DNA from 3 places in the Halalkalibacter lacteus genome. Region 1 is predicted to be linked to each of the others. Evidence: riboswitches for the same ligand, from Rfam matches in the RefSeq annotation. Region 1 holds a riboswitch; each other region holds the start of a gene.
The links. Region 1 has a riboswitch for thiamine pyrophosphate ahead of thiE (thiamine phosphate synthase). Riboswitches for the same ligand answer to the same signal wherever they lie in the genome.

Region 1 (4,256 bases):
TGGCTACGAGGTGGCAACAAGAGTAGCGAAAGAAGCGATTCAAACGAACAGACCCGTTCGAGAAATTTGTCTTGAAAGAGGAATTTTATCGGAAGAGGAATTAAATGAAATTCTTGATCCGAAAGAAATGACGAATCCAGGTATAGCTGGTTCACGATTTATTTAAGGTTAAAAAGACATTGCGAATAACTCGGATGACTCAATGACTTCAGCTTCCATTAAGAAAATAGTGCAAAAGGGTATTTGTATGCGCTATAATGTATTGATTTGGAGTTTGCTGAAGATACTGAGTCATTTTTTTGTGTACGTTTAGTGAACTTATCTATTTGTTGAATCATTTTAGGGAGTTTATTCGTCTAATAAATGAATTAAAATATGAAAAAGTGGGGACGGGTTGACATGAAACATTTGATCGTAAGTATCTTTGTTCTTTTTACAGTTTCAGCCTGTGCCCAAGCTCCTACCTTGATCCTACCTGCCCCAAAAAGCTTGAGTGAGTTACCTGCTAAGTCCAATGTACCTTCTTCATTTTTTACGGGTTCAATTATGACACCAATACAAAATAAGCTTCCTATTATAGAAGTAGCAAGTTGGTATGATAAAGATACTGTACTATTTTTACAAGAGGAAAATGAACAGTTCAGTTTACATAAACACAATCTTTTTTTAGGAGAATCGTCAGTTTTTTTAGAAGAAGATGGGTGGATAATAGACGTAAGAGCAAATGCAGATTATTCCTTATTTGCTGTACAGTATCTTTCTTTGGAAGAACAGTCACAGTTGTTGATCCTTAATGATCAAGGGGGTATTATCTGGACAATTAAGGATTATGGTGAAGAGTATACGATTTATTGGAATCCATATGACACACAGACATTTGTGATGGTTGCTTATTTGCCAAATTGGGAATTTGAAACATATGTAGGGAATGTTGAAGAGAAGAAGATAACTGATATTGGCCTTGAAGAATCCTATATTCAGTGGGTCTCAGAATCGAAAGTAGGATATTTGAAATGGGAAGAGTTAGAACCCAATTTTCAAGCCCCGCTTTATGAACTAGATATAGAGAATGGAGAAACCAATAGGTGGAAGGATACAGTTATTGCATTTATGGCTTTTCCTGATGGGTTATCGCTTTCTGTTACTGTTGATTCCATTTATGACCTCTATTCTGTCTATCGTTTTTATGATGAGCAAAAGCCATATAGAAAAATTGAGATGCCAATCCTCAACACGTATTCAGAGCAGTGGTGGATTCCATATTATTCGTATGATCATAACAACGGCATTTTTTATTACTTGCGTCCAAAATATAGCAGTGATTACTTTAGTTATGAAGATGGATACGAATTAATTGCCTATAACGTTCGAGCTGACTCTGAAGAAAAATTGATTTCATTAGAAAAGCATGTCCCACTGTCTATTTCACCAGGAGGATCCATTCTTCTTATTGGTGAACGGTATGAATTTGGATATGATATACAAGAAGGGGCACTTGTACCGATGTGGGAAGAATAGAAGTTGCTAAAGAAAAGTTTTTTGAGTGCCTCTAAGTTGTGAGTGCAAGACATTGCACCCACTTTTTTGAACACACATAAAACTCGAACCCCTTGCATTTTTGAAGCAGTCTGTCATAATGGAGTTAATAACTTGTATGTATTTTCAAGACTAGGGGTGTCCATCTAGTGGACTGAGAAAAAGGCTATGCCTTTTACCCTTATACCTGATCTGGATCACGCCAGCGTAGGGAAGTCGTCGCAGTCGTATTCCGTATGTTCGGATGCGGCTTTTTTTGGATTTTTTATCATAAAGGTGGGGCTAGCATGAAAGAGTTTAAATTATACGCCATAACAGGTGAAGAGTTTCATCAAGGTCGAGAACTTATAGAAGTTATGGAAGCAGCGATTCTTGGTGGAGTGGATATTATTCAATTGCGAGATAAGACAAGCAGTAAGAGAGAAGTATTAAGGAAAGCTAAAGCATTACGAGAATTAACGGAAAAGCATGATGTAACGTTTATTGTTAATGATTATATTGATGTTGCTCTTGCAGTGGACGCTGATGGGATTCATCTTGGCCAAGATGATTTGCCACTTGCTGATGCAAGAAATATTTTGGGACAAGATAAAATTATTGGTATTTCAACTCATCATATCGACGAAGCACGTGAAGCGGAAGCAAGTGGTGCTGATTATATTGGAGTTGGACCTATTTTTCATACAAATAGCAAAGTTGATGTTGTTGACCCGGTTACGACTGAATACATTCAACAGGTCGCTGCTGAAATTACGATCCCGTTTGTCGCGATCGGAGGGATTAAACTGCATAATGTCGATCAAGTATTAGAAGCAGGTGCAACGAGAATTTGCATGATCTCAGAAATCGTTGGAGCGGAAGATATTAAAGGAGTTTGTGAGCAATTTACGAAAATATTAGCTGAAAAGGGAGAGAAATAAAGTGCGTTTACTCATTAACGGAGAAGAACATAACATAGATGCTTCTACTCTTGAAGAGGTTGTGTCTCATTTTGAACTTGAACCTCACCTTGTTGTAACTGAGATAGATGGTTCGATTATTGAACGTTCAAATTGGTCTGTAACAAAATTGCATGATGGAATGAGAATTGAACTTGTTCAATTCGTCGGAGGTGGATGAAAATGAAACAAAATAAATTAACAATAGCAGGCAAAGCATTATCATCTCGTTTTTTTCTTGGAACGGGAAGATACCCAAATCCTTTTGTGCAAAATGAAGCAATAAAAGCTTCTGGAGCTGAAGTCTTAACGTTTGCTATCCGAAGAGTGAACTTAGGTGCTCCGAATGAAGATGCGATTTTACAACATTTAGAAGGAATGTCATTCACGTATTTGCCGAATACATCAGGTGCTAAAACGGCTGAAGAGGCGATTCGAATTGCTAGGCTTGCTAAAGCATCTGGTTTAAGTGATTGGATTAAAGTTGAAATAAGTGTTGATGAAAAGACACTTTTACCAGACCCAATTGAAACGTTAAAAGCTACAGAGGTTCTTGCTAAGGAAGGATTTGTCGTTTTGCCATACACATCAGATGATCCTGTTCTTTGTAAAAGGTTAGAAGAAGCAGGTGCCTCTGCTGTAATGCCAGGCGGCGCTCCAATTGGAACTGGTTTAGGTATTTTAAATCCTTATAATCTCGGATTGATTATCGAACAAGCGAATGTGCCCATTATTGTTGACGCTGGACTAGGTTCAGCTATGGATGTTGTCCAAGCAATGGAGTTAGGGGCAGATGGTGTATTAATGAATACTCCTGTAGCAAAGGCGAAAGATCCTGTAAAGATGGCTCATGCAATGAAACAAGCAATTGAAGCAGGTAGATTATCATATGAAGCAGGGCGGATCCAAAAGAAGAAGTATGCAACTGCTAGTAGTGGTCTAGCTTCATTCGTTTCAAAGTAGAAGGGCTGATTGGGGGGGAGAATTGTGCAAGAGAAAGTAATCATTTTAGGAGGGGGCGTCATTGGTTTAGCGACAGCATTTGAGCTTAGCAGACGTAATTATGATGTCACAGTTCTGGAGAAAACAAGTTGCGGGGGGCAAGCATCTGGAGCAGCCGCAGGCATGCTTGCTCCTTTTTCAGAAATTGGAGAGGACCCCGATGACTTTTTTAAATTATGTCTTGATAGCTTGCGCATGTATAATAAGTGGCAAACTGATGTAAAAGAAGTATCGAAGTTGGACTTTGAATTTTCTCAGAGTGGAAGTCTTCATGCGGTTTATCATGATGCTGATGTGCTTTCTCTCGAAACGAGACAGTCATGGCAACGTGAATGGGGAGCTCAAGCTGAATTAATTTCGGGTGAACAATTATGGAAAATGGAGCCGTCCCTTTCTAAAGACGTGAAAGCTGCCATGTATTATCCAGAGGAGAGTCATGTTTTTGCACCGGATTATGTGAAGGCATTAGAACGTGCTTGTCGCGCAAATGGAGTTACCATTATTGAACATCTTGATGTAGTAGAGGTAGTTGAGTGGAAACAGTCGGTTGCATTACGTGCAAAAGATGGTCGTGAGTTTGTAGGAGATCGTCTGATTGTTTGCTCGGGCGCTTGGTCTAGTGAATTGGAGGAAACATTCGGAGTTCGAATCCCAGTTTATCCGATACGTGGACAGATTTGTGCATACGAAATACCCATTAATCAGGTCAAACATATTGTTTACACAAGTCAAGGATACCTCGTTCCAAAGGCAAATGGAACATTAGTAAATGGTGCTTCA
Region 2 (4,256 bases), on a different contig from region 1:
ACGAGGAGCTAGCACATAAATACGGTCTGATAAGAATATCGCTTCATCAATACTATGTGTGATAAATAAGACGGTTCGTTGCATTTTCCTCCATATTTGCAACAGCCAACTATGCATTTTTTCACGAGTTAACGCATCCAGAGCGCCAAAAGGTTCATCTAATAACAATAGTTCTTTTTTATGCAAAAAGGTTCGTAGCAACGCAGCTCTTTGTTTCATTCCTCCCGACAAGACGTCCGGATAAGAATGCTCATATCCTTCTAATCCAAACAGCGGAAAAAGAGAAAGTGCCTCTTCCTTTACTTGTTCTGTTTGTTGCTTCGTTATCATTGGACCTAAAAGAACATTTTCTAGCACGGTTTTCCATGGGAATAATAAGTCCTTTTGCATCATGTAACTGCTATAACCACGTTTCCCAATTATATTCTGACCATCTAGCAAAATTTCTCCCTCATGCGGAACTTCAAGGCCCGTAATTAAATTAAATAATGTACTTTTGCCACAGCCACTTGGTCCAATTAATGAAACAAACTCTCCTTTTTGAAGAGACAGGTTTATTCCTTTAATAACGGGTTCCCCGCCAAACGAATGCTGCAGATTGCGAATGCTTAGTTCCATATACACTCCTAATTTCTCATTAAGGTAAGAATTTATTTGTCATCGCTTCTTCAGTCGATACTTCTGTTTCAATTAGTCCAGCCTCAAGCATCCAAGAGGAAAAATTATCCCAAATGTCTTCACTTTGAATGCCCCACTTTTCTGCACCCCCTTGATAACGAGGGCTTAGCCAATTTTGTGACGCACGAATAAGTTCTTCATCTGTTTCCGGGGTAGCCGCAATTAACATCTCTGCTGCTTCCTCTGGTTGTTCAATCGCAAATTCATATCCTTTTGACACAGCTCTTACAAATTTTTCAACTAGCTCAGGCTTCTCTTCAATGACAGCATCGCTGCTAAAAATAACAGGAGAATAATAGTTAAAGACAGGATCAATATCTTTAAGATAAATCATATTAATGTCTTCACCACGAACTTCCGCTTCAATCCCCGTCCAACCATAAAAAATCCATTGAAAATCAATGTCTCTCTTCGTATTTGCAAAAAAGTCAGCTGAACCAACAATGACATTTTCAACAGTTGAAGGATCTACCTGATGCTGATTTAAAACCGTGTTCAAAATTGCCTCTTCCTCAGCACCACCAAAACCGCCATATGTTTTCCCTTCAAAATCCTCTGGTGATGCAATCTCTTTTTCAACTGGAGAAGCAAAACCAGATGTATGCTCCTGAATCACAGCTGCGATCGAAACGACTGGAATATCTTTTGATCTAGCAATAGTAACACCAGTTTGAGATCCGATCCCAAAATCAGCTTGTCCTGCCGCAACAATTGGTACAGCACCTTCCATCGCAGGTTCGATAATCGTTAAATCAATTCCTTCTTCTTCAAAGAATCCTTTTTCTTTGGCGACATAAATACCGGTATGATTCGTGTTCGGTACCCAATCTAACATAAAGGTCGCTTCAACTAATTCTGAAGATTCAACCTGCACCTCTCCCCCAGCTTCTGATTCGATTTCCGTCTCCACTTCTTCACCTTGACTTGACTCTTCTACTTGATTGCAACCAACTAAAACAAGCATGATGATCAATAACAAAAAGGTACTTACTTTCTTTAACATCGAATTCTCTCCTCAATTCATTTTTTTATATTTGTGAGACTTATGTTTCCACGGCATCATAACTCTACCTAGGAAAACAACAACTAAAAATAACAGGCAGCTTAATAGTGAAATTAATACAATAACGACGAAAACTTTGTCTGTTGCAAACGAGCTTTGAGCTTTTATTAAATAAATCCCTAACCCAGAACTTGCACCGACCCACTCTGAAATAACAGCTGCTAACACACTATAAGTCGCTCCGATTCTCAACCCTGTAAATAGATAAGGAAGCGCGTGTGGGAATCGAACAGAATAAAACACCTGCCAAAATGACCCTCCCATTGATCTGACAAGCCGAATCATATCACGATCACTTGATTGCAGTCCCTCAACTACACTAACGACAACCGGAAAAAAAGTCACTAAAGCTACGACAAGCACCTTAGGAAGAATTCCGTACCCAAACCAAATAATAAGCAAGGGGGCAATCGCAATAATAGGAATCGTTTGCGAGAATAAGAGAATTGGATAAAAACTTTTACGTAAAAACGGCGAGATATCTAATATAAAGGCCATCACTAACGCAACCGCAATGCCTAATAAGAAACCAAGCAGCGCCTCTTTCGAAGTCATCCAAATATGTTCCGGTAATAGGTGCCACGTTTGAAACAACGTATGAACAATCAAACTGGGAGCTGGTAAAATCCAGTTTTCAATCTCCCAAATCCTAACAGCCACTTCCCATACCACGAGAAAAATTAAAATAGCGCTGATCGCAGGTGCAGCTGAACGGACAAACTGACGTAAAGAAACCATGTATACCTCCTTTCGCAAAAAAAGCCTACACACCACAGAGGCGTGTAGACTTACATATCACACGTAATTCTAATAAACATCCCTCCGCAGGCATTACCCAGATCAGGTTTAAAGGGTCGATATCTTCATCGGAATATCCTCTCAGCCAGCCTCATAGCTCCCCTATTAATTTTCATAATTTTTCCTTCGAAAGCGTAACACACATTCTGAATTACAGCAATATTCCGTTCTTTCCAACTGAACAAGATTACTCGTCGTGTAATTGCTTCACAGTTAACTTAAGTATTCTTTCATGTGAAGTTTAATTAGGATATTCGTTTGATCTCTTCCAAGCTAGTAATATGTTTCCATACTGGGGTAATTTCTGTAATAATTTCATCTTTTAAAATATGTTTTAGTTCGTTTTTCTTTTGTTTAGCTATTGTTAATTGATTAATAGTAGAAAAGAAAATGAATGATTGATTTTTAACTTGCTGACCTTCTCTAATTATTGGGTCATGCAAGTCAAAAAACAAATCTAATAATTCGTTATAGGATACTTTCCAAGGATCAAACCATATTTCTACTAGATCTACATTTGCCCGTTTTAAATGCCCTATTTGAACATATTCAATACCACGAAAAACTGTAATAAACGCTTTTTGACTGAAAAACTCACTTGCACCAAACACTGCTTTTTCCATTATTATCGCTCCTCCTGAGCGATAAGCCTCTCATCCATTCAAAAAAACCTCTCTTTAATTTAAAGAGAGGTTAGTATGATTAAATACATTGCTCTCATCTTTCAAAGGTAACACCTTTGCAGGAATTAGCACCGTTCAAGTCAATATTTTGACTTGATGGTTGCCGGGTTTCATAGGGCCTGTCCCTCTACCACTCTGGATAAGAAGTTTATCGCTATTTAATTTTTTATTCTTTAACAACTTTATTGTTACTAATCTTATCAACCACTTAGCTAAAATTCAAGTAATATTTTAAAAATAATGATAAAAGTTGCCCTCTCTAATAGAGAAATGCGCTTGATTATTACAGATAAAAAGAAAATTAGTTAGTAAAACTATGGATTATCCTGCTTAACCTCCTAATAATAATTACTAAATTAGTATCCCAACAATTGATGAAGTAATACAGATTTAATGGTTTTATTATTTTGAACATAGAAAAGCCTATAGATTCTTATGGGGACTTGATAACACTGATGTTATAGCCTCTTTAATTTCTTGATACCCTGTACAACGGCAAATATTAGATTCTAACCAATCCTTAATTATCGTATCATCTGCATTTGGATACTTTTGAATTAATGAATTGCAATTCATAATAAATCCAGGCGTACAATAGCCACATTGGAACGCAAACTTTTCAATAAACTGCGATTGAATTGGAGCGTTTTTAAGCCCTTCCACCGTTGTAACTTTTTTATCTACTGCCTCAACAGCAAGCATTAAACATGACTTCATTGAATCCCCGTCTATATCAATGGTACAAGCACCACAATCACCATTTAAACAGCCAGGTTTTGCCCCGGTTAACCCTAGCTCCGCGCGTAGAACATATAATAATGTATCCGCATATCGTGCATATATCGTACGATCTTCACCATTTATATTTAATGTCATTTCACTTTTATGCATTTCCCTCTCCTTCCCATGCATCTAATACATCAAGCAACGTATTCTTCAATACAAACTGCCGGTATTCTGCAGAACCTTGAACATCATCGAGAATAGGTGCAGGGATTCGTTGTATCGCTTCTTCAATTCTTGTTTCTTTAGAT
Region 3 (4,256 bases), on a different contig from region 1:
AATGAAAAAGTGAAGAAAACGAAAATGGGGAAAGGTATAAAACAAATCTGGTGTAATGAGTGCCTGTAACGCTCCAGCTAATCCGAAGAAATAGACAATTTCAAACACAAAATAACTTTTGAATACGAGCATGTACATGCACAGATATAAACTAATCGTACAAAGTTGTAATGGCAAGTTAAATCTAATATCCCATAGCTCAACGGAAATACCCCACAGTAGTAAACTTAATTCTGAAATAGCTAATGATAGTACTAGTATCCAACGACCGAATCTTTTCATCCGAGAGAAATGACGTAATGAATAAAGGAGTATAACAAAAACCAAAAAAAGAATGAGAGTGAAGATATGTACGGATGATAAAAAAAGGGAATCATCAACAAACATGTCTAATTCAAAAATAGATCGCATGTAGTCCACTCTCCTTTTGGTTACGTAAAGAACAATAGATGCTTAGGAATGATTCGGTGGTGTAGTGAAAGGGTATTGTTTTTCTTTAGCAGCTTGATCTTTGTGACGAAACCTAGATCGTTTGTATTTTCGGTAATGGTTCTGAATTTCATTTGTAGACAAATTATTTTCTTTTAATTCAATTTGATCTAGGAATTTTATTAATAACATAGCTGTGTTAATAGCATCATCAATGCCGCGGTGAGCCTTTCCTATCGGTTCGATTCCAGCTATTGTTAATGCGTTTTTAAGCCCTAATTGATTGTTGAGCTCTTCTGATAACAATTTGCCGATTGGCTTTTGGATATCATTATAGTTACGTAACCATTCAAGAGGCAGTTTATTTTGAACAGATTGATTGATGAAATGAGCTCGGTCGTCTTTACCCCAAGAGCATAAATAGTACTCTTCTCCAAGCCATTTGGAAAACTTTTGGATTCCTATGTCAAATGGCACAGCCTTTTCAACATCTTCTTCCTTCATCTTAATAAATTTTCTCGTGCTTTTAGAAATGTGACCTCGTTTTGGAAAGATATACATTTGGAAATGATCTATAATTTTTTTCGTTTGCATATCAACTTTGCAAGCACCTATTTCAACAATTTCACTCGGTTGTCCTTTTCGAAACCGTTTGATTAACTCTAGGTCAAAAACAATAGCTATCACCTTACATCATCCTTTCAATTTTCTTTAATACCTATACTCTTCTCTGATCAAGCGTTTACGATGCAGTTACGGTAAAAAAAGGAGACGAATTTAATGTAACATATCTGAGTAGAATTCTCCTCAACTTGATTAATACCCATGTATTTAATCACGAAGATCAATTACGATCATTTCAATTCGAGGTAATGATGGTTATAGGGATATAAATCATTATTCTGTTTTATCTGGTTGTAACTTGTTGATGTTGTTATCATAATATGGTACAACTAGTAGTAGTTTAAATTTAATAGCAATCACTACTAGGGGTGCTTTTTAGCTGAGAGAGATGGTCATCTTAACCCTTATAACCTGATCTAGTTCAGACTAGCGGAGGGAAGAAGTGTATGAAAGTTTCTGATATCATATTCTTGAGTTAAGCATACTTTTTGTTCTCAACCACTTCGAGCGAACTAGAAGTGGTTTTTTTGCGTCTTCATGGGTGTATGGAGGACCGATTGTCCCATAGAAGAACTCTTTTAACGTTAAATTTCTATCTGTGTTGAAAGGATATGAAGTGTGATTTCAAAAGGAGGGAAGGGCGTGTCAAAAAATTTAGATGTAATATTGAAGCAAATTGATGAACGAAAAGGTGAGATGATTGACTTACTAAAAACATTCATTTCATTTAAAACACCTGCCCCGCCAGCAAGAAATACGAAAGAGGCGCAACAATACGTCGCTACCTTTTTAGAAGAGTTAGGGTTTGAGATTGATATGTGGGATGTATACCCGAATGACCCTAACGTAGTTGGTCTTCTAAAAGGAACGGCTTCTGATACATTCAAAAGTCTGATTATTAATGGACATATGGATGTTGCAGAAGTAAGTGAGGGAGAAGAGTGGGAGATCGATCCGTTTACACCAATCGTTCGAGATGGGGTTGTTATTGGACGGGGTGCAGCTGATATGAAAGGTGGGTTGGCTGGGGCTTTATTTGCGGTAAAACTACTCCGTGAAGCGGGTATCGAGTTGCCGGGTGATCTTTTGTTCCAATCTGTCATTGGAGAAGAAGTAGGAGAGGCGGGTACACTGCAATGCTGCAAGCGTGGATACAGCGCTGATTGTGCAGTTGTTGTTGATACGAGTGACTTACATATTCAAGGCCAAGGTGGTGTCATCACTGGTTGGATTACGGTGAAAAGCAATCAGACATACCATGATGCTACAAGAAGAAGCATGATTCATGCCGGAGGCAATTTAGTAGCTGCAAGTGCAATTGAAAAAATGATGAAAGTAATGGAGGGCCTTGGGGAACTTGAGCGCCACTGGGCCATTACAAAAAGCTATCCGGGTTTTCCACCAGGTGCGAATACGATTAACCCAGCAGTGATTGAGGGTGGAAGACATGCAGCGTTTGTCGCAGATGAGTGCCGATTGTGGATTACTGTCCATTTTTATCCAAATGAAACATACGACAAAGTAGCAAAAGAGATAGAAGAACACATTTTAAAAGTGGCTCAAGGTGATATATGGTTACGTGAGCATCCTCCTACGTTTACTTGGGGTGGAACTTCGATGATTGAAGACCGTGGAGAAATTTTTCCATCACTCGAGATCGATCCAACCCATCCGGGAGTCCAGATACTAGCACGCTCACATCAACACGTAACCGGACAAGAGGCGATTCTTGATGTCTCTCCAACCGTAACAGATGGTGGATGGTTAGCGGATGCAGGGATTCCGACGGTTATTTATGGCCCTGGAGATTTGCTGAACGCCCATTCTGTCAATGAACAAGTATCGATTGATCAATTAGTCGACTATACAAAAGTTCTTGCTACGTTTATTTATGAATGGACAAACCGCCATTCATAAAGTAATGGATAATCGAACTATCGTAAAAAGAGGTGCTTACACGTGAAATTTAGTGAACGTTTGTATGAGAAATTGCAGCCGATTTGGAAGAAGAATCATGCTCACCCATTTGTCCAAGGAATTGGAGATGGGACGCTTGATCGTGAGAAGTTCCGCTTCTTTATGATTCAAGATTATTTGTACTTAATCGATTATGCGAAGCTGTTTGCTTTAGGTGCTATGAAAGCAGAAGACGTTGAAACGATGGGAAAGTTTGCAAAATTATTAGATTCAACTTTAAATGAAGAAATGTCTCTTCATCGTCAATATGCAAAGAAGTTTGAAATTGAAGAACAAGAGTTTGAACAAGCCAAACCAGCTCCAACAACCCTTGCCTACACACATTACATGTTACACGTTGGTCAAAACGGGACATTAGCCGATCTTGTAGCTGCTGTTCTTCCTTGCATGTGGAGCTACTGGGAAATTGGAAAAGAACTAAATGAAAGACCAGGGGCAAGTACGCATGAATTTTACGGAGAATGGATTCAAATGTACTCTTCAGAAGAATTTGGTAAATTAGCTCATTGGTGCATTGACCTGCTTAATACATTAACAGAAGGAAAACCTGAGTCGGAACTTAGAAAGCTCGAAGAAATCTTTTTAAATACGACGCGTTTTGAGTATATGTTCTGGGATATGTCATACAAACAGGAAATGTGGCCAACGGATGAGTGAACGATCTTTACAGTTTAAAGGGGTCAGTTTTCACTATAAAGAAAGCAAAAGTGAACAATCAGTTCTCATTCTAAATTCACTCGATTTTGATGTCCATAAAGGTGAATTCATTAGCATAATTGGGCCAAGTGGATCGGGGAAAAGTACGATTTTTAGACTCATAACAGGACTTGAAGAGCCTTTAAATGGAAAGATCCTCATAAATGGAAAAGAGTATCCGAATCGCTATGGGAAAGTCGGATATATGCCGCAACAAGACTTGCTCATGCCTTGGAGAACGATTTTGGACAACGCGGCACTTCCTCTTGAATTAAAAGGGATAAAAAAGCAAGAAGCTCATAAAAGAGTATCCGACCTACTAGGTGAGTTTGGATTAAAAGGTGTTGAAAAAAAGTATCCAGGCGAGTTATCTGGTGGCATGAGGCAGCGTGTTTCGTTTTTAAGAACAGTGTTAAGTGGATCAAGTGTATTGTTGTTAGATGAACCGTTTAGTGCCCTTGATGCAATTACACGATTGTCGATGCAGGAATGGTTGTTAGAACAATGGGAAAAGTGGAAAACAACGATTT

Region 2: it holds a riboswitch for thiamine pyrophosphate, as region 1 does, so the genes downstream of both, SAZ04_RS18200 (ABC transporter permease) here and thiE (thiamine phosphate synthase) in region 1, are expected to answer to the same signal.
Region 3: it holds a riboswitch for thiamine pyrophosphate, as region 1 does, so the genes downstream of both, SAZ04_RS06795 (acetylornithine deacetylase) here and thiE (thiamine phosphate synthase) in region 1, are expected to answer to the same signal.

Annotation. Positions count from the first base shown of each region.
Region 1 is NZ_JAWRVL010000003.1:159,237-163,492, forward strand. It holds gene aspA (aspartate ammonia-lyase) at 1-166, shown strand, start outside; gene SAZ04_RS03490 (YqgU-like beta propeller domain-containing protein) at 400-1,518, shown strand; TPP riboswitch at 1,661-1,767, shown strand; gene thiE (thiamine phosphate synthase) at 1,824-2,456, shown strand; gene thiS (sulfur carrier protein ThiS) at 2,458-2,655, shown strand; gene SAZ04_RS03505 (thiazole synthase) at 2,658-3,437, shown strand; gene thiO (glycine oxidase ThiO) at 3,462-4,256, shown strand, end outside.
Region 2 is NZ_JAWRVL010000032.1:22,310-26,565, forward strand. It holds gene SAZ04_RS18190 (ABC transporter ATP-binding protein) at 1-618, opposite strand, end outside; gene SAZ04_RS18195 (ABC transporter substrate-binding protein) at 638-1,681, opposite strand; gene SAZ04_RS18200 (ABC transporter permease) at 1,694-2,479, opposite strand; TPP riboswitch at 2,541-2,653, opposite strand; gene SAZ04_RS18205 (peptide-methionine (S)-S-oxide reductase) at 2,785-3,162, opposite strand; SAM riboswitch class I at 3,254-3,368, opposite strand; gene SAZ04_RS18210 ((2Fe-2S)-binding protein) at 3,646-4,113, opposite strand; gene SAZ04_RS18215 (FAD binding domain-containing protein) at 4,106-4,256, opposite strand, start outside.
Region 3 is NZ_JAWRVL010000007.1:19,230-23,485, reverse strand. It holds gene SAZ04_RS06805 (YwaF family protein) at 1-411, opposite strand, end outside; gene SAZ04_RS06800 (3'-5' exonuclease) at 454-1,116, opposite strand; TPP riboswitch at 1,408-1,508, shown strand; gene SAZ04_RS06795 (acetylornithine deacetylase) at 1,696-2,970, shown strand; gene tenA (thiaminase II) at 3,013-3,687, shown strand; gene SAZ04_RS06785 (ABC transporter ATP-binding protein) at 3,680-4,256, shown strand, end outside.